Regions from separate parts of the Mitsuaria sp. TWR114 genome, predicted to be linked through region 2. Evidence: predicted binding sites of a transcription regulator. Region 2 holds the regulator's gene; each other region holds the start of a gene.

Region 1 (4,157 bases), on a different contig from region 2:
GCGAATTCGGCTTCGTCGTCTTCCAGCTCGCCGAGCAGGCCACGCTGCTGGACGCGGCGCAGCGCTCGGTGCTGGTGGCGGCGGTGGCGCTCTCGCTGGCGCTCACCCCGGCGCTGCTGGCCTGGGCGCAGCGGCGTGCCGGGCAGTCGAGCGCAAGTCGCCGCACGAGCTCACCGAGCCGCAGGACTCGCAGGTCATCATCGCGGGCTTCGGCCGCTACGGGCAGATCGTGGGCCGGATGCTCTTCGCCAACGGCATCTCGGCGACCGTGCTCGACCATGATGCCGACACCGTCGAATCGCTGCGGCGCTTCGGCTGGCGCGTCTTCTGGGGCGACGCCACGCGGCTGGAGCTGCTGCGCATCGCCGGCGCCGAGCGCGCGCACGTGCTGGTGCTGGCGGTCGACGACTTCAACCACAGCGTCAAGATCGCCGAGATCGCGCGGCAGCACTTCCCGCACCTGACCATCGTGGCGCGGGCGCGCAACGTCCAGCACTACTACGCGCTGCGCGAACTGGGCGTCGAGCTCATCGAGCGCGAGACGCTGGACTCCGCGCTCATGAGCGGGCGCAGCGTGCTGCAGCAGCTCGGTTGGGAACCGCACGCGGCGCGGCAGATGGCCTGGCGCTTCCGGCGCCACTCCGTCGAGCAGACCGAGGCGATGCGCCCGCACCGCGGCGACCTGGACACGCTGATCGCGATGTCCAAGCGCGGCCGCGAGCAGCTGGAGGAACGCCTGGCGGCCGAGCGCAAGGCGCTGGCCGAGGGCAAGGGGCGCAACCCGTGGCAGGAGCCGCACCTGGCGCCGGGCACGGCGCCGGTGCCGGCCGGCGCTCCCGATCAGCCCCAGCCGGGCAAGGCCTGAGGCCTGCGGCGAGAATCGCGCTCTTATGTTTGCTCCTTCCCAACTCGAGGTCCGGCGCTTCTTCTGCCAGGCCTACCGCAAGCAGCGCGACGGCCTGCCGCTCACGCCGATGGAGGCCATCGCTTCCGACTGGATCGCCCAGCATCCCGAGTACCACGACGAACTGGCGGACGAGGATGCCGCGCTGGCGGCGGTCTACACGGTCGAGGACGGCCGCACGAATCCCTTCCTGCACCTGTCCATGCACCTGAGCCTGATCGAGCAGCACCAGATCGACCAGCCGACGGGGGTGCGCCAGGCGCTGGACCTGCTGGCGGCGCGCCGCCAGTCCCTGCACGAGGCCCATCACGAAGCGATGGAATGCCTGGGCGAGATGATCTGGAGTTCACAGCGCAGCGGCCTGCCCCCGGACGGCCACGCCTACCTGGACTGCCTGCGCCGCAAGGCCACCCGCACGCCGACCTGACTCCAGCCCCCCGCCCACTCCCTAAACTCCCCCGCAGTCCACCGTCCCCGGTGGTCGAAGGACGGTGATGGTTGGGGACGGTGAGGCGTGGGGTTTCCGCGCTTGCCGCGGGGGCCCCATGCCTCGGCGGCCAACGCCCCGGTCGATGCAGGTGGGCGGTCGCCCGGACGCCACGGGCGCTCCCCAAACGCCACCGGCGCTTCCAAACGCAAAAAGGCCACGCATCCGCGTGGCCTTCTTCATCCGAAGCTCTGAAATTCAGGCCTGGATCGCCCCACCCAAGGCCGACTTGCGCTCGTTCTTCCCGGACGCGCCGTACAGCCCGCTCGGTTCCCCGGGCATCAGCACGTCGATGGCGCGGTCCAGCGCCGCGGTGGCGCGGGCCAGCGACTCGCGCTGGGCGGCGACGCGGCCGCCTGCCTGCATCAAGCGGGTCCGCAGGCCTGCCGGCACCGTGCCGGTTCGAGCGGCGGCGCTGAACTGTTCGATGGCGCGAGCCAGGGCCGCATGCAGCGACGCCGCGTGCAACTCGATCGCCTGGGAGTCACGTCGATGCAGCGCCTCGCCCAGCAGGTTGAGGCAGCTTTCGACGTCCTGCAGCGGCTGCTCCAGGTCGACGGGGGTCGAGTTCAAAGGCGTGGCGGTCATGGCATCACCGGAAAAGCTTGGTCTTTGGTCGCTTCAGCTCAGCTTTTTACGATTGAGCGAATCAGTGCGAAGGCTGCGTGCGGCCCAGCATCTCGGCCGCGTTGGCGATCAGCTTGTCGGCGATCGCATCGGCGTTGATTTTGAACTCGCCCTTCTCGATCGCGCTGGCAATGCGTGCGACCTTTTCCGCGTCGAAGCTGCCGTCGTCGGGGGCGCCCGCGATCAGGCTGCTCGCGGCGCTCGACAGCTCGACCTTGGACCCCTCGCCGGACGCGGCCGTTCCGGCCTTTCCAGCCTTGGCCGCACCGGCCTCGGGGGTCCCGGTGGTGGTCCCGCCCACTTTCGAGTAGGCGTTCAGGTCAGCGTTGTTACCGATCTTCATGGCAAATCTCCATGGGCCCGAGGACTTCCGGACCCCTTCCAGTACCGGGTATTTCGACCCGTCTGGGCGGAACTTGAGGGGCGAGCTTCACAAAATCGACAGATCGCTCGGTGAAGGGCGTCACAGTACCACCTCCACCTTGCGTTCACCCACGGTACGCGCGGTGACCATGCGGCCATTGTCGAAGCGTACACGGACATCCTGGCCTTCCAGGCCCACGCCCATCGCCTGGCCTTCGCCCGCGACCGCGTAGCCGTTGCCGGTCGCCATGACCTGCACCCGGTCGCCCGGCTGCACCCATTGGCGCAGTTTGAGGTCGGCCGACCGCAGCGCCTCGCCGGCCGCGACGGCCGGGCCAGTTGGCGACGAGCCAGCCTTCCGCTTGTGTATAGATGGCGCCAGCTTCGCCGGCAATGTCGACTTCGGCCAGCCGCAGCTGTTCTTGAGTCAGCAGGGTCCCGGCCGGCAGGTCGGCGGCGGCGACGAAGGCCTGGCCGTAGACCTTGATGGTCAGCGGCAGCGTCACATTCCACTTGGTGACCCCGGCCAGGCAGCGCAGGCCCAGGCGGGTGCGCCCCCACATCCGGGTGCCGGCGGCAAATAGGGCTGGATCTGCGCGCACGGCGCCAGGCGCAGGCGCGGGTCCAGCCGGCCGAGTTCCACCTCGACCCGGGCCTGGTTGGGCGCGACCTGGCGGGCGCCGGCCATGGCCAGGGTCTGCAGGCGGTCCTCCAGCGTCGCGTCGAGCGCGCCCAGCGCGGAAGGTTCGCCATTGGAGCCGTTGGAAGCAGCGGCCTGCGCCGCGGCGCCCCCTTGCTGCGCCATCGTCAGCTGCAGGCGCGGCGCGCCCGGCGTCTGGGCGTCCGCCTCGTCCACCAGTCCGAACATCAGCCACACGGACATCAGCGCCCCCGCCAGCAGGGCGGGCAGCGCCTGCGCGTGGCGGGCGTGAGAGGAGGTGCAGGGTTGCGGCATGGGACGGAACTGTACGGATCCGGGGCGCGCCGGTGGCTTCGAAATGGGCCGGGATCACCCGTCTTATCGCGCTCATGTTTTCGGACCCGCTGCCCACAATGCCCGAACGTGACAAACCGGGGCCGCGTCCCGACGCCACCCGCCCCGTCCCGAAGGAGATGACCATGCTGAACCGACTGTCCGATGCGATGAACTTCCAGGCCCAGGCGCTGACCCTGCGGGCGGAGCGTCAGCGCCTGCTCGCCAGCAACATCGCCAACGCCGACACCCCGGGCTACCAGTCCAAGGACATGGATTTTGCGAAGGCGCTGCGCGAGGCCACCTCCCCCGCCACGACCGCGAACTCCAACCAGACCCTGACCCAGCGCACCCAGAACGCGCTGCAGAGCAGTTTGAGCGCCATGACCAGCATGGACAGCAACACCGTCGACATGGACCGGGAGCGTGCCAGCTTCGCCGACAACACCGTCAAGTACGAAGCATCGCTGCGCTTCCTCAACGGCAGCATCCGCACGATGCTGGACGCGATGAAGTCGCCGAACGCCGCCTGATCGCGCAGGACAGGAGATCGTCATGTCGATGTTCAACATCTTCCACATCAGCGGCAGCGCCGTCAGCGCGCAGAGCCAGCGCCTGAACGCGGTGGCCAGCAACATGGCCAATGCCGACACCGTCGCCGGTCCGGACGGCCAGGCGTACAAGGCACGCCAGGTCGTCTTCCAGAGCGTGCTGGCCCAGAACGGCATGGACCAGACCGACGTCGGCGTGCAGGTGGTGGGCGTCCAGGAGAACCAGACCCCCGGCCGCCGCGTCCACGATCC
Region 2 (4,157 bases):
GCGCGCGCTGCGCAGCCACGGCCAGTCGGCCTGGCGCATGGACGCCTCCGACGTCAACCTGATCTTCACCGCCGGCTCCGTCGGCGCGTCGGCCGGCGCAGCCTCGCCCATGGGCCTGAACTGACCGAACAACACCCCCTCCTGACTCCCTCGCCCGCTTGCGGGAGAGGGTGGGGGTGAGGGTGGTGGCCGTCCCCGAACGCCTCGAACCTGGGAAGAGCCATGCTCTTCCCTTCTGTCGTTGGGGCTTTGTTAACCCGACGTTGCAGCATGGTGGTCAACTTGTCCTGTGCGCGACCCAGGCCGGCAACGGCCTGAAGTCGCCGGGCCAGAGGCAAGCGAGGGCGAAAGCGGCAGAGAAAAGCGGGGTGTTTCCCCCTTTCAATTCCGCGTCGAAGGGTGGCCCCCGGGGCGAAACTTCCGGTAACGGCTCCAGCAATGGCGCTTCTCTGTCAGAGGGAAACGACCGCTGGAACCCAACACGTAAGACGACACAGAGCAGCCCAATGCGCGATTTCAGCAATGCTCCCAAGGACCAGGCCGACGGCCTGCGACGCCTCTTCGCCACCGCGCGGGTGCGGGTGGTGCCGGTGGTGAGCAATCCGCATGTCATGGGCAGCGGCGCGCTGCTCGAAGGCATGTGCGCCGCCTTCGCCGAGCTGGGCCTGCACACGCTGGTGGTGGACGCTGGCGAGCAGGCCTCGGCGCCGTCCGACCTCGCGGCGGTGGACCTGGCGGCCTGCGTGGAGCCGCTGTCGGCCAAGGTGTCCTTCCTGGCCGCGCGCGGACTGCCGCTGCGCTACATCAACGCCAACGGCTCGGCCGCCCAGTTCCTGGAAGCGGTGACCGACGCGGCCCCGTTCGCGGACGTGATCCTGCTGCATGCCAGCGCGGCCGAACTGAGCCGCGTGCTGGTGTCGCGCGAGGTGCGTCCGGTGCTGCTGGCCGACACCGACGTGCAGAGCGTGACCTACGCCTACGCCGGCATGAAGTGGTTGACGCAGCGGGCGGGCCTGATGGTCTACAGCCTGCTGCTGGCCTGCAATCCGCAGCTGCGTCTGGCCGAGCGCATCGCTCAGCAGCTTTCGAGCTGCGGCGATGGTTTCCTCGGCGCCGTGCTGCGCGAGTGGGCCTGCCTGGATCCCCGCCAGCCGGTGACGGCGCCGCTGACGCACGAGATGCGTCACATGGCGCGCGAGCTGCTGCTGGCGTCGGTGCCTGGCGCGGCGCTGGACAGCGCCGCCGATGCGATGCCGCTGCGTCCGCGGCCGATGTGGCAGCCCAAGGCCGGCCGCGCCCCGCAAGGCGTGACCCTGGCTGCGCATTGACCCCGGATGGGAGACGAGACGATGTACACCGCCAAGGGTCAACTCGACAACAACTCGCTGATCCGCCAGTACAGCCCGCTGGTGCGCCGCCTGGCGCATCAGATGATCGCCAAGCTGCCGGCCAATGTGGAACTGGACGACCTGATCCAGGTCGGCCTGATCGGCCTGACGGACGCGCTGTCGCGCTTCGACACGGCGCAGGGCGTGCAGTTCGAGACCTTCGCGACGCAGCGCATCCGCGGCGCGATGCTCGACGAGCTGCGCGGCAGCGACTGGATGAGCCGCGGCAACCGGCGCCAGCAGCGCTCGATCGAGAGCGCGGTGCACAAGCTCGAGCAGAAGCTGGGCCGTCCGCCGCAGGAATCAGAGATCGCCGCGGAGATGGGCATCTCGCTGGGCGAGTACCAGGAGATGCTGGGCAAGGTACGCGGCACGCAGCTGGTCTATCTGGAGGACATCTCCGGGGATGACGACAGCGACGACTACCTCGACCGCCACGTCAGCGACGAGTCGGCCGATCCGATGTCGATGCTGCGCGACCACCGCATGCGCGAGGCGCTGGTGGAGGCGATCAAGAACCTGCCGGAGCGCGAGGGTTACGTCATGTCCATGTACTACGAACATGACATGAACCTGAAAGAGATCGCCGCCGTGCTGAAGGTGACCGAATCGCGGGTGTGCCAGCTGCACAGTCAAGCGATTGCCCGATTGCGCGTGAAGCTGCGCGACTGGTAAAACGGGCCGCACAGCGGCCGCAGTCCTTGTGGTCCAAACACCATGGGGGAGCGTCCGATGTGGGACTCATTGCGCAGGCGAGCCGGGAAGGCGTCGCCTGACGCGTCGGAGGGCGGCGCCGGGATCGGTCCGCGCGAGCCGACGATGCAAGGCAAGACCACCACCGTCGTCCGGGAACTGTCGGGCGGCGTGTCCAAACTGGGCCGCGACGCGGCCGAAGTCCGCGGGCTGCTGGAGGACACGCAGAAGGTCGTGACCTCGCAGGCGCAGGCGATGCAGGCGCTGGGCGCGGAGCTCGAGCAGGTCCGGCACGCGCAGGACGGCATCAACCAATCGACGAACCAGACCCGCGAGGCGGTGGGGCGCGCGCGCACGGCGTTGTCCGGCGTGGGCGACGAGGTCGGCGAGATCGTCTCGACGCTGCGGCTGGTGAGCGACGCGGCGTCGGAGATCACGAAGATCGCGCTGCAGACGCGGCTGGTCGCGTTCAACGCGTCGGTCGAGGCCAAGCGCGCCGGCGAGGCCGGACGCGGTTTCGGCGTCGTGGCGGACGCGGTGAAGGACCTGGCGGCGCAGGTCGAGGCGTCCTCGAAGGCGATCATGGGCACGGTGGGAACGCTCGATTCGCGGATCGAGAGCTTCAGCCGCGAGCTGCGGGCGGACGGCGCGGGAGGCGCCGCGCAGAGCAAGATCCACCAGGCCTTCGCGGATGTCGAGGTCGACGTGGACCTGATCGCCAAGTCCGCGCAGGAGAGCCAGGCGACGACGCAGCTGCTGGCGGCGCGCTCCGGCGAGCTGGGCGTCGAGATCCAGCAGGCGATGCGCAAGCTCGACTCGGCCTTCGCCTGCAGCGACCGCTTCCTGCGGCTGTCGGAGCAGATGATCGAGCAGATCGCGTCGAGTGGCGTGGAGGTCGAGGACTCGCCGTACATCCAGGCGGTGCAGGAGGCGGCCGCGGAGATTTCAGCGCTGCTCGAGCGCGCGGTGGCGGAACGCAAGATCGACGCCGCGGCGCTCTTCGACGAGCACTACCAGCCGATCGCCGGCACCGATCCCCAGCAGTTCACCACGCGCTTCACTCAGATCGCGGACCAACTGTTCCCGCAGGTGCAGGAACGGGTGCTGACTTTCTCGGACAAGGTGGTGTTCTGCATCGCGGTCGACCGCAACGGGTATGTCGCGACCCACAACAAGCGGTATTGCCAGCCGCAGCGGGCCGGGGATACGGCCTGGAACACGGCCAACAGCCGATATCGGCGGATATTCAATGACCGCACCGGGTTGGCGTCGGCTCGGAATCAACGGCCATTCCTCCTGCAAACCTACCGCCGCGATATGGGCGGCGGGAATTTCGTGCTACTCAAGGAGGCGTCGGCGCCGGTCACCGTTGCCGGGAGGCATTGGGGTGGGGTGAGGTTGGCGTTTGGGTTTTGATATATAAGTTTACGGACAAAATCGTGGGAGGGAGTCATGAAAGAACTGGAGTCCGTCGAATCATTATTGAATGCGTGCCGGATGAAGGAAGAAGTCTGGGTTGCTGCCGATATCGAGTTGCACCTCCTCAAGCAAATAGCGCAAGACCACATTGAACATCGGGAGCGGTTGACTGATTCTGCCGAATTGTTTGCGAAGGTCATTCAGCGAATTCAAGGCGTTCATTCGGTCAGATGGAGGATTAAAGATCCCCTGCATTTGATTGAGAAAATCGTCCGCAAGCGGGCGGAGAAAAGTAGAAAATATGCGGATATCGGCGTTCAAAACTATGCTGAGCGCGTGACTGATCTGGTTGGCGTTAGGGCACTCCACCTATTTAAGGAGGACTGCCTTGTGATTGATAAGCGGTTGAAAGAGACGTGGACGCCGGTAGAGAATCCGATTGCCTATGTCCGACAAGGGGATGTGAGCCTATTCTCAGATAATGATGAGTTTGATGTACGGAATCACCCCAAAGGTTATAGATCGATTCACTATGTGTTTTCGAACCAGCCGCATCAAAGGAAGGTCTTTGCCGAAATTCAGGTGAGAAGTATCTTTGAGGAAGGTTGGAGCGAAATTGACCATCGGGTGCGCTACCCAAACTTCTCAAATAGCGAA
Region 3 (4,157 bases), on a different contig from region 2:
CGCAGATGCGCCCGCGTCCGAGTTGCAGGTCGACGTGGTCCACGACGGTCCGCTGGCCGTAGCGCTTGGTCAGGCCACGGACGTCGATAGCCAGGTCGCTCGCGGACGACCCGGCGCCGTCGCCGGGGAGCGTCGTCGGCGCGCTGCGCTCGGTCATGGGCGTCCGCCGGAAGCGGCCGATGCCGTCGACGCCGCGGCACCGGCCGTCGCAGGCGCTGCGCCCGCAGACGGGCGCACCTCCAGCGGCTGTCCCGGATGCAGGCGCGTCGCCTGCGCGGGATCGGGTCGCGCCTCGACCAGGAACACGAGTCGCGCCCGCTGGCTGTTGGAATAGATCACCGGCGGCGTGTACTCCGGTTGCGGCGAGATGTAGCTGATGCGCGCGGCGATCGGCGCGCCGCAACCGTCGCAGCTCAGCAGCACCGCCTGCCCCGGGCGCAGGGAGGCCAGCTCCGGTTCCGGCACGTAGAAGCGCGCCTTGCGCTGCGACGGCGGCAGCAGCGCCACGACCGGCTGGCCGGCGTTGACGTACTCCCCGACGCGATAGAAGGTGTCGTCGACCAGGCCGGCGGTTGGCGCGCGCTGCCGGGTCTGCGCTTCGCGCCACTGCTGCTGTTCGAGCGCGGCCGAGGCGGCTTCTGCATTGGCGCGCGCGGCGGCCTGCTGATCGCTGCGCGCGGGCAGTTCCGCCACGCGCAACGAGGACTCGAGCTCGCGCACGCGTTGGCGCGCCTGCGCCGCGGCGGCCCGGGCGTCGTCCAGCCGCGCCGCCGAGATGAAGCCCTGGCCGATCAGCTGCTGCTGCCGCGCCAGGTCGGTCTCCGCCAGCGCGGACTGCGCGCGCGCCTGTGCCAGTTGGGCCCGGCTCATCGCGATCTCGTCGGGACGGCGGCCCTTGGCGGCATCGGCCTGCTCCGCGCGGGCAGCGGCGAGTCGCGCATCGGCTTCGGCGCGGGCGGCGCGCATCGGGGTGACGTCGATGCTGAACAGCGGCGCGCCGGCCGCCACGGTGTCGCCGCGCTGCACCTGGAGGTCGAGCAACTGGCCCGCGACCGGCGCCGCGACGTAGACCGGATCGCCTTCGGCATAACCGGACCAGGCTGGCGGCGGTTCGCGACCGCAGGCGGCGAGGGCTGTGGCGGCCAGCAGCGCCATGACCGCATTCGCGCGACCTGCTCCCCGAGCCTCCGGAGCCTGCGGGGTCGCCGCGCCGGCCGCGCGGACCGCCTCGGCCTGGCGACCGATCCGGACCCCATTCCAACGGAAGAGGCGGTGAGGCGGGCGGCGCGGCATCGTGGGCATCGGCGGCTTCTCCGGACGACGGGATGGCCGGGATTATTGCCCCTGAGCCAGCTGCGCGCGCGAGTAGCCGGAGCGCCAACATCGGTCCGCACGGCTCGGCGACGTCCCCTCCGCCGACAGGGGCAAGGCGTGCGCGGTTCGGCGTTTAGATGATGGTCGACATTACATTATTCATGTCGAGTGAAATTGAAAACAGCCACTCCACCCTCTTCCACTGCTCAAGGATTCACCATGGACTTCAAGAACACTGTCGCGCTGGTCACCGGCGCCAATCGCGGTCTCGGCAAGAGCTTCGTCAAGGCGCTGCAGGCCGCCGGCGTGAAGAAGATCTACGCGGCGGCGCGGGATCCGGCGTCCATCGACCTGTCCGGCGTGACGCCGCTCCGGCTCGACGTCACCAAGCCGGACCAGATCGCCGCGGCGGTACGGGCGGCGGGTGACGTCACGCTGCTGATCAACAACGCGGGCATCACCCGCGGCTCGCCGCTGCTGGGCGAGCAGGCGATCGCCGCGCTGCGCGATGAGTTCGAGACCAACGTCGTGGGGCCGCTCGAGCTGACCCGCGCGTTCGCGCCGGTGCTCAAGGAACAGGGCGGCGGCGCGGTGGTCAACGTGCTGTCGGTGCTGAGCTGGCTCAACCTGACCGGCGCGGCGACCTACAGCGTGTCCAAGGCGGCGACCTGGTCGGTCACCAACGGACTGCGCCAGGAGCTGAAGGACCAGGGCACGGCGGTGCTGGGGCTGCACGTCGGTTTCATGGACACCGACATGACCGCGGGCATCGACGCACCGAAGACCGACCCGCTGGACGTCGCCCGGCAGGTGCTGGCGGCGCTGGCCGACGGCAAGGACGAGGTCTATGCCGATGACATGACGCGCGCGGTGAAGGCGGGTCTGTCGGCGGAGCAGGGCAGCTACCGCGGCGGCGTCTGAGGCGGCGTTCGGGCCGCGGGCCAGGTGGCGGATGAGGTGGCAGGGCGCGGGAGCGGCGGCCACTTCGTGAAATTCCGCTCAAGTCGGCGCGGAATCGGCCGATAGTGCCTGCATGGTCATCACCAACTCCCCCAGCGTCGACGCCGCCGTCAGGCAGGCCTCCAACGGCACGCCGGGCACGGCCGGCAATGCCGCCAGCCTGCTGGTGCTGCGCAAGGCCATGGACGTCCAGGAAGCCGGCGCCGCCGCCCTGCTCGCCGCCTTGCCGCAGGCGCCGGCCCTGGCCACCGAGGGCACGCTCGGGCGGAACATCAACACCTACGCCTGATCCTGCGGCGCGGCGCCTGTCCGCGTTACTCGCCGGGCAGGCGATAGGTGAAGACATAGAGGTGCTGTCCGTTGCGGGCCTCGATGCTCATGTCGCCGCTCAGGCCGGCCAGCTCGCCGGTGCCGGAGTCGGGCACGACGCGAACCGACAGCTGAGGCGCACCGCGCGTCATCTCGCCGAGGTGCATCAGCACGAAGGAGCCGCTGCGACCCGCAAGACGCCCTTCCACGCGCTCCATGGCGACATAGCCCGCCGAGCCAGGCGTCGCGCTGCGGAAGGACAGCATCTGTCCCATGCCGCTGGCCTCGAGGTCGCCGCGGAACTGCTTGTGGATCAGCGTCCGGGCAGGTTGAGCCGGCGCCTCGCCGGGTTCCAGTGGCTGGGCGGTGAGTCGCAGGTCGAAGAGGCCGCGAGCGATGCGGGCCGGCGCCATCGGCGCACTCGCGGAAACGGCAGGCGCTGAGGCCTCGGGCGCCGGGGCGGCCATCGCGGAACCTGCGGACAGGAGCGCGGCGATACTCGTTGCAAGAGCTGGCATGGTGATCGGGAGGGCGTTGATTTCGTCCCATTGCACCGGAACCGCCATCCCGGCGATAGGAAAAACACGACATCGGCATCGCATGACAGCACACGCCCCTCGCGGCGCGCGAGGCGTTCTCTACCCCGGACTGGCGCCAGGGCGCTTCCACCATGACCAGCAGCCGCCCAGCGCCGATCTGGCGCCTTGGATCGAGCATCACTGGTTCGTGAGCTGGGATCTCCGGGCATGTCCGCCGCAGGTTCAATCGACGCTGCCCCATCCCAATGTCCACCTGGTCGTGGAAGACGGCGCGGTGCGCCTGTGGGGCGTCCAACGAGCACGTTTCAACCGGACGCTTGCCGGTCGCGGTTGGGTGCATGGCGTCAAGTTCAAGGTCGGAGCGCTGCCGGCATTCCTGCGATCGCCGGCGGCCGACCTGATGGACCGGCAGGTCGATGCCCGCGGCCTGCTGGGCGACGATGTGGATCGGTTGCTGGATCCGCCGCTGGCTGACGCTCCCGAGGCGGGGAAGACGCGCATCGAGGCTGTGCTGCGCGCGCGAGTTCCGCCGGTGGTGGATGCGCGCGGGGCGAGGCTGGCGGAGATCGTCGACGTCATAGGCCGTGACGCGGGCATCACTTCGGTCGAACAGCTGTGCACGATGACGGGAGAGTCCGCACGTCGCTTGCAGCGGGACTTCAGGCATTACGTCGGAGCGAGTCCGAAATGGGTGATCGCTCGTTACCGGCTGCATGAGGCGCTCGCCTTGCTGCAGAGCGGTGAAGCGAAGCCCGACGCCGAACTGGCCCAGCGCCTGGGCTATTTCGACCAGGCGCATTTCATCCGGGACTTCCGCCAGTTGGTCGGCATGACGCCGAGGGCGTATGTGAGCGCGCTGCATCGCGACTCGGGCGAACCGGCAGCGGCGCGTTGACGTCCGATGCTGAAGGCTGATCGACGGACGCCTGATCGGATCGGCACCGAACTTGAACGGACGCGGCGAGGAGCCGGCGCCGGCGCTGCCTACACTGGCTGCGTCATCCACAAGGAGCGTTCATGTTCAACCACATCGTC
Region 4 (4,157 bases), on a different contig from region 2:
GGGTCGGCCAGTGCAGCGCGACGCCGCCGGCGCTCACGTTGACCACCCGGATCCGGGGCAGGTCGGCGTCGGCCAGTTTCAGCGCCGGATACAACTGCCCGGCCGAGGCCACCCGGTAGGCCTGGCGCCGCTGGAAGCGGTACAGCCGCAGCGGCACCGGCGCGCGCAGCACCTCGGCGCCGTCGCCGCGGATCGCGACCAGCCCGGAGAGGTCGAACTGCAGCTTGATCCGGTCCAGGTAGGCGGTGGCCACCAGCTCGTCGCTCGCCAGCACCGGCGCCAGCGTGTCGCCGGCCTGCGGCGCTTCCATCGTCAGCATGCCGCGCGCGTATCGAGGGCGCGCAGCACCGTGTGGATCGCCTCGCCCGCCGGGGTGGTCAGCTGCAGGCGCGCCTGCGACTGCAGCAGCTCGCGCAGCCAGTTCATGATCTCGCCGGGCGCGTCCAGCCGGTAATCGGCGTCCGCGACATCGGCGGGAGGGGCGGGGACTTTCAGGTCGCTCAAGGCCAGCATCCGGCTGCAATCGTTCGGAAAAATTCTCCCGCATCCCCCAAGGCAAACGCCGCGCCGCCCCCATCCGTTCGAGGGGCCGGTCGCGGCGCTGGCGGACGATCCGGGGCCGGTCGCGTGACCGAAGTCTCGAATCGCCGGGGCGGTCGATCGCGGGGAGGCCGTCGGACCGGTCGTCGCAGCGATCGTCGGGCCGGTCAGTGCACCGTCTTGGATTTGCCCTTCATCAGCTGGTCCAGGTCCTCCAGCCAGGGTTCGGCCAGGTGGCGGATCTCGGCGTCGTTGACCAGGATGCGCTGCATGATGCGGGTCTTGAGCTGCGCCTCGTCGGGGCCCAGCTGCTGGCTGCCGGCGGCGTGCTTGAGCTGCGAGATCAGCAGCACGCAGGCGCCTTCGAGCTTGACCACCTCGTCCCAGTTGCCCGAGCGGGCGGCGCTCAGCATGTCGGCGCTGGCTTGCTCGATGGCTTCGTAGTAGCTCAACAGTTGGGTGCTCATGAGGCGGTCCGGAGTGGTCGGGGCGGCGTGGGCGGCGGGGGCTTGGGGCTTGGCGGTGTACTTGGACATGGAACTTCTCAAGTCGTCAGGCTGGAGGGAGCGGGGCCGGTTCAGGCCGCGACGCGTTGTTCGGCAGCGGCCGGGGCGATGCTGGCCCAGGCTTCGCGGATCGGTTGCAGCAGCTTCACGCATTCCTCGACGGCGACGTCGTCGCTGCGCAGGTTGGCGTGGGTCAGCCGCATGCAGATGTAGGCATACAGGTCGCGCAGGTCCATGGCCAGCTCGCCCGACTCCAGGTTCAGGGCCGCCTTCAGGCCCTCGTCCAGGATGCGGACCGCGCGGCTCAGGCTGCGGTTCTTGGCGTCGACATTGCCGGTGCGGATCGCGCCGATGGCTTGCGTCATCGAATCGAAGGCGCCGTCCAGCAGCAGGGTCACCAGGCGGTGCGGCGAGGCCGTCATCACGTCCGTTTCCACGCCGACGCGGTTGTACATGCTGCTGGCGCGTTGACCGTGGGAAGCGAAGGGGGAGGAGTTGCCGTACATGATGTGCTGCTGGGGTGTGCTGTAGTGCTTGAATCAGTTTTCGGCCCCCGCTGGCCCAACTTGAGCCTCCCCCGTGTCGAATTTGTCTCGAAATTCTGCGCGCCTGGAGAAAAACAAAAGCCTCCGTGAGGAGGCTTGTCGGCGGCCTTTTCGAAGCGCCGGAGAAGGGCGGTGGCGACGGTCCAGTTCCGAGGGCGATCCGCACCCCCTGCACCGGTCCCGCCGCGCCCGCGGCCTCAGCTGCTGCCCAGCATGCTGGTGATCTTGTTGACGTAGCTCTGCATGTCGTTGAGCTTGGCCATCTGCGTGTCCAGCGCCGTGTACTGGGCGCGCACCCGCTTCTCGTAGGCGGCGGCGCGGTCGTTGAGCTCGTCCACGCGCTTGTTGTTGGCGGTCACGCGCGACTGCAGCCCGGTGGTGCGGGTGGTGATCGAGCCGTCGAAGCCGGTCACCTGGTCGGCGAAGGCGCGCCAGCGGGTGGCGATGCCGTTGTTGTTCGGGTTGGCGGTGTCCACGCCCATGAACAGGTTCTTCAAGTCGCTCATGCTGCCCAGCGCGCTGGTCAGCTTGGTGTCGTTGACCTTGATGGTGCCGTCGGCGCCGATGTCCAGGCCCAGGTCCGACAAGCGGCCGAACTTGCCGCCCAGCGTGCTGCCCGCGGCGGTGATGTTGCGCAGCTGGCTCTGCAGGCCCACCGCGGTGCTGTCGCCCTGCAGCGCGCCGGCGGTCTTGTTGGCGTCGTCGTACTTGGTGTCGTTGCGCATCAGCGTCATCAGGCTGTTGTACGACGTGACGAAGTCGTTGATCGCCTTCTTGACGCTGTCCTTGTCCTGGCCGACGGTGACGGTGGACTGCCCGGTCTTGAGCAGGTTGATCGTGAGGCCGTCGACGCGCCCTCGATGTTGTTGGAGGCGGAGCTGATCGCCAGGCCGTTGATCGTCAGGTTGGCGTTCTTGGCCGCGGTGTTCTGCGTCATCGACGAGATCGAGGCGGTCGGGTCGTAGGCCAGCGCGGACAGGCCATTGGCGTCGGCGCCGTTGCCGTCGTCATCGGCGGTGGTGATGCGGAAGCCGTTGGCCTCGCCGGTGTCGCGCGAGCGGATCACCAGGCGCGAGCCGGTCGCGTCGGTGACCACCGAGGCCAGCACGCCGGCGCCCGAGGCATTGACCTTGTCGCGGATGTTGGCCAGCGTGTCGGTCGACGAGATGGAGATGCTGACCGGCGTCGCGCCGTCCTTGCTGGTGAAGGTGGAGTTGTTGGTGCCGCTCCACTGGCCCAGCTCGATGGTCATCGAGCCCGAGCCCACCGTCGCGTTGTTGGCGAAGCCCTTGCTCGAGAGCGACTGCGCCGAGGCGAGGTTGGCCACGTCCAGCGCGTAGGAACCGGCGCCCGAGCCGGCGCCGGCGATGACGGTGGCCATCGTCGTGTCGGAGGAGGTGGCGGTCAGCGCGGACCAGGTGGTCGGGTTGGCCAGCTTGGCGGCCGCGTCGCGCATCGCGCTGAAGGCGCTCTTGATCTTGCCGTACTCGGAGATCTGCGACTTGATGGTGTCGGTGCGCGACTGGAGGTCGTGATCGGCTGCTTTTCCAGCGACACCAGCTTCGTGACGATGCTCTCGACGTCCAGACCGCTGCCCAGACCCGCGGAGGTGATGCTTGCCATCGTGCGAACTCCCTGTGACCGTGTTCCGGCTCCCTGGCCGGAAGCCCCATGCGCGACAGGGCCTCGCGTGATTGGCGTGAGGCCCTGTCCTGCATATCGGCGTCAAGCGATCCGACTTTAGGACGGAGGCCTGGCGCTTTGATTGCGTTTTTCTATCAACCCTTGAGCAGCGACAGCACTTGCTGCGGCAGCTGGTTGGCCTGCGCGACCATCGCGTTGCCGGCCTGCTGCAGGATCTGCGCCCGGCTCAGGTTGGAGGTCTCGACCGCGAAGTCGGCATCCATGATCCGGCTGCGGGCGGCGGTCTGGTTCTCATAGGCCACCTGCAGGTTGGAGATCACCGCGTCGAAGCGGTTCTGCGTCGCGCCCAGCGTCGCACGCTGGCTGTTGACGGTGTCCAGCGCCGTGTCGATGTCGGCCACCACGGTGGCGATCGCCGCCGCGTCCGCGGTGCGGTCGATCACCGCGCGGCCGGCGCCGCTGGTGTCCGAGCCGGAGACCTTGGTGATCGTGGTGTCGGCCGACATGTTGGGCGTCGTGACGGTGATCTCGTCGTTGGACGTGGTGTTCGGCCCGACCTGGAAGGTCTGCGGCAGTGCCGCGTCCTGGCCCAGGATGTACTTGCCGTTGAAGGTGGTGCCGGCGGTGACCCGCTGGATTTCCTTGGCCAGCTCGCCGAATTCCTTGTCCAGCGAATCCTTGTCGCTGTCCGCGTTGGTCGCGTTGCGGGCCTGGATCGCCAGTTCGCGCATCCGCTGCAGCGAATCGGCCACCTTGCCCAGCGCGCCTTCAGCGGTCTGCGCCAGCGAGATGCCGTCGTTGGCATTGCGCATCGCGACCGACATGCCGCGGGCTTGCGCGTTCATCCGTTCGGCGATGGCCAGGCCGGCCGCGTCGTCCTTGGCGGAGTTCACCCGCAGGCCTGAGGACAGGCGCTGCATCG

What was found. The regulator FliA, encoded in region 2, starts transcription of late flagellar genes. The targets are predictions, from matches to a motif close to CTAAAGTTTNNNNNNNNNNNGCCGNTA.
Region 1: flgM (flagellar biosynthesis anti-sigma factor FlgM) is a predicted target of FliA. The motif match lies at 2,413-2,439, and genes of this name have one in related genera.
Region 3: FUT87_RS03645 (putative motility protein) is a predicted target of FliA. The motif match lies at 2,313-2,339, and genes of this name have one in related genera.
Region 4: fliS (flagellar export chaperone FliS) is a predicted target of FliA. The motif match lies at 1,591-1,617, and genes of this name have one in related genera.

Annotation. Positions count from the first base shown of each region.
Region 1 covers NZ_VOSR01000005.1:19,542-23,698, forward strand. The annotation lists partial or broken gene kefC (glutathione-regulated potassium-efflux system protein KefC) at 1-865, shown strand, start outside; gene FUT87_RS00350 (DUF1841 family protein) at 891-1,331, shown strand; gene FUT87_RS00355 (hypothetical protein) at 1,590-1,979, opposite strand; gene flgM (flagellar biosynthesis anti-sigma factor FlgM) at 2,041-2,361, opposite strand; gene FUT87_RS00365 (flagella basal body P-ring formation protein FlgA) at 2,482-2,775, opposite strand; partial or broken gene FUT87_RS31510 (flagellar biosynthesis protein FlgA) at 2,783-2,944, opposite strand; gene FUT87_RS28225 (hypothetical protein) at 2,884-3,336, opposite strand; gene flgB (flagellar basal body rod protein FlgB) at 3,501-3,887, shown strand; gene flgC (flagellar basal body rod protein FlgC) at 3,910-4,157, shown strand, end outside.
Region 2 covers NZ_VOSR01000269.1:4,424-8,580, reverse strand. The annotation lists partial or broken gene flhF (flagellar biosynthesis protein FlhF) at 1-124, shown strand, start outside; gene FUT87_RS11720 (hypothetical protein) at 507-1,328, shown strand; gene FUT87_RS11715 (RNA polymerase sigma factor FliA) at 1,350-2,063, shown strand; gene FUT87_RS11710 (methyl-accepting chemotaxis protein) at 2,208-3,497, shown strand; gene FUT87_RS11705 (RelA/SpoT domain-containing protein) at 3,534-4,157, shown strand, end outside.
Region 3 covers NZ_VOSR01000063.1:3,290-7,446, forward strand. The annotation lists gene ccmA (heme ABC exporter ATP-binding protein CcmA) at 1-157, opposite strand, end outside; gene FUT87_RS03635 (HlyD family secretion protein) at 154-1,155, opposite strand; gene FUT87_RS03640 (SDR family oxidoreductase) at 1,534-2,235, shown strand; gene FUT87_RS03645 (putative motility protein) at 2,348-2,563, shown strand; gene FUT87_RS03650 (DUF3224 domain-containing protein) at 2,589-2,996, opposite strand; gene FUT87_RS03655 (helix-turn-helix domain-containing protein) at 3,184-4,017, shown strand; gene FUT87_RS03660 (VOC family protein) at 4,140-4,157, shown strand, end outside.
Region 4 covers NZ_VOSR01000595.1:3,849-8,005, reverse strand. The annotation lists gene FUT87_RS20305 (flagellar brake protein) at 1-319, opposite strand, end outside; gene FUT87_RS29105 (flagellar brake protein) at 313-513, opposite strand; gene FUT87_RS20300 (flagellar protein FliT) at 708-1,007, opposite strand; gene fliS (flagellar export chaperone FliS) at 1,118-1,552, opposite strand; gene fliD (flagellar filament capping protein FliD) at 1,789-2,421, opposite strand; gene FUT87_RS20285 (flagellar filament capping protein FliD) at 2,325-3,320, opposite strand; gene FUT87_RS20280 (flagellin) at 3,370-4,157, opposite strand, start outside.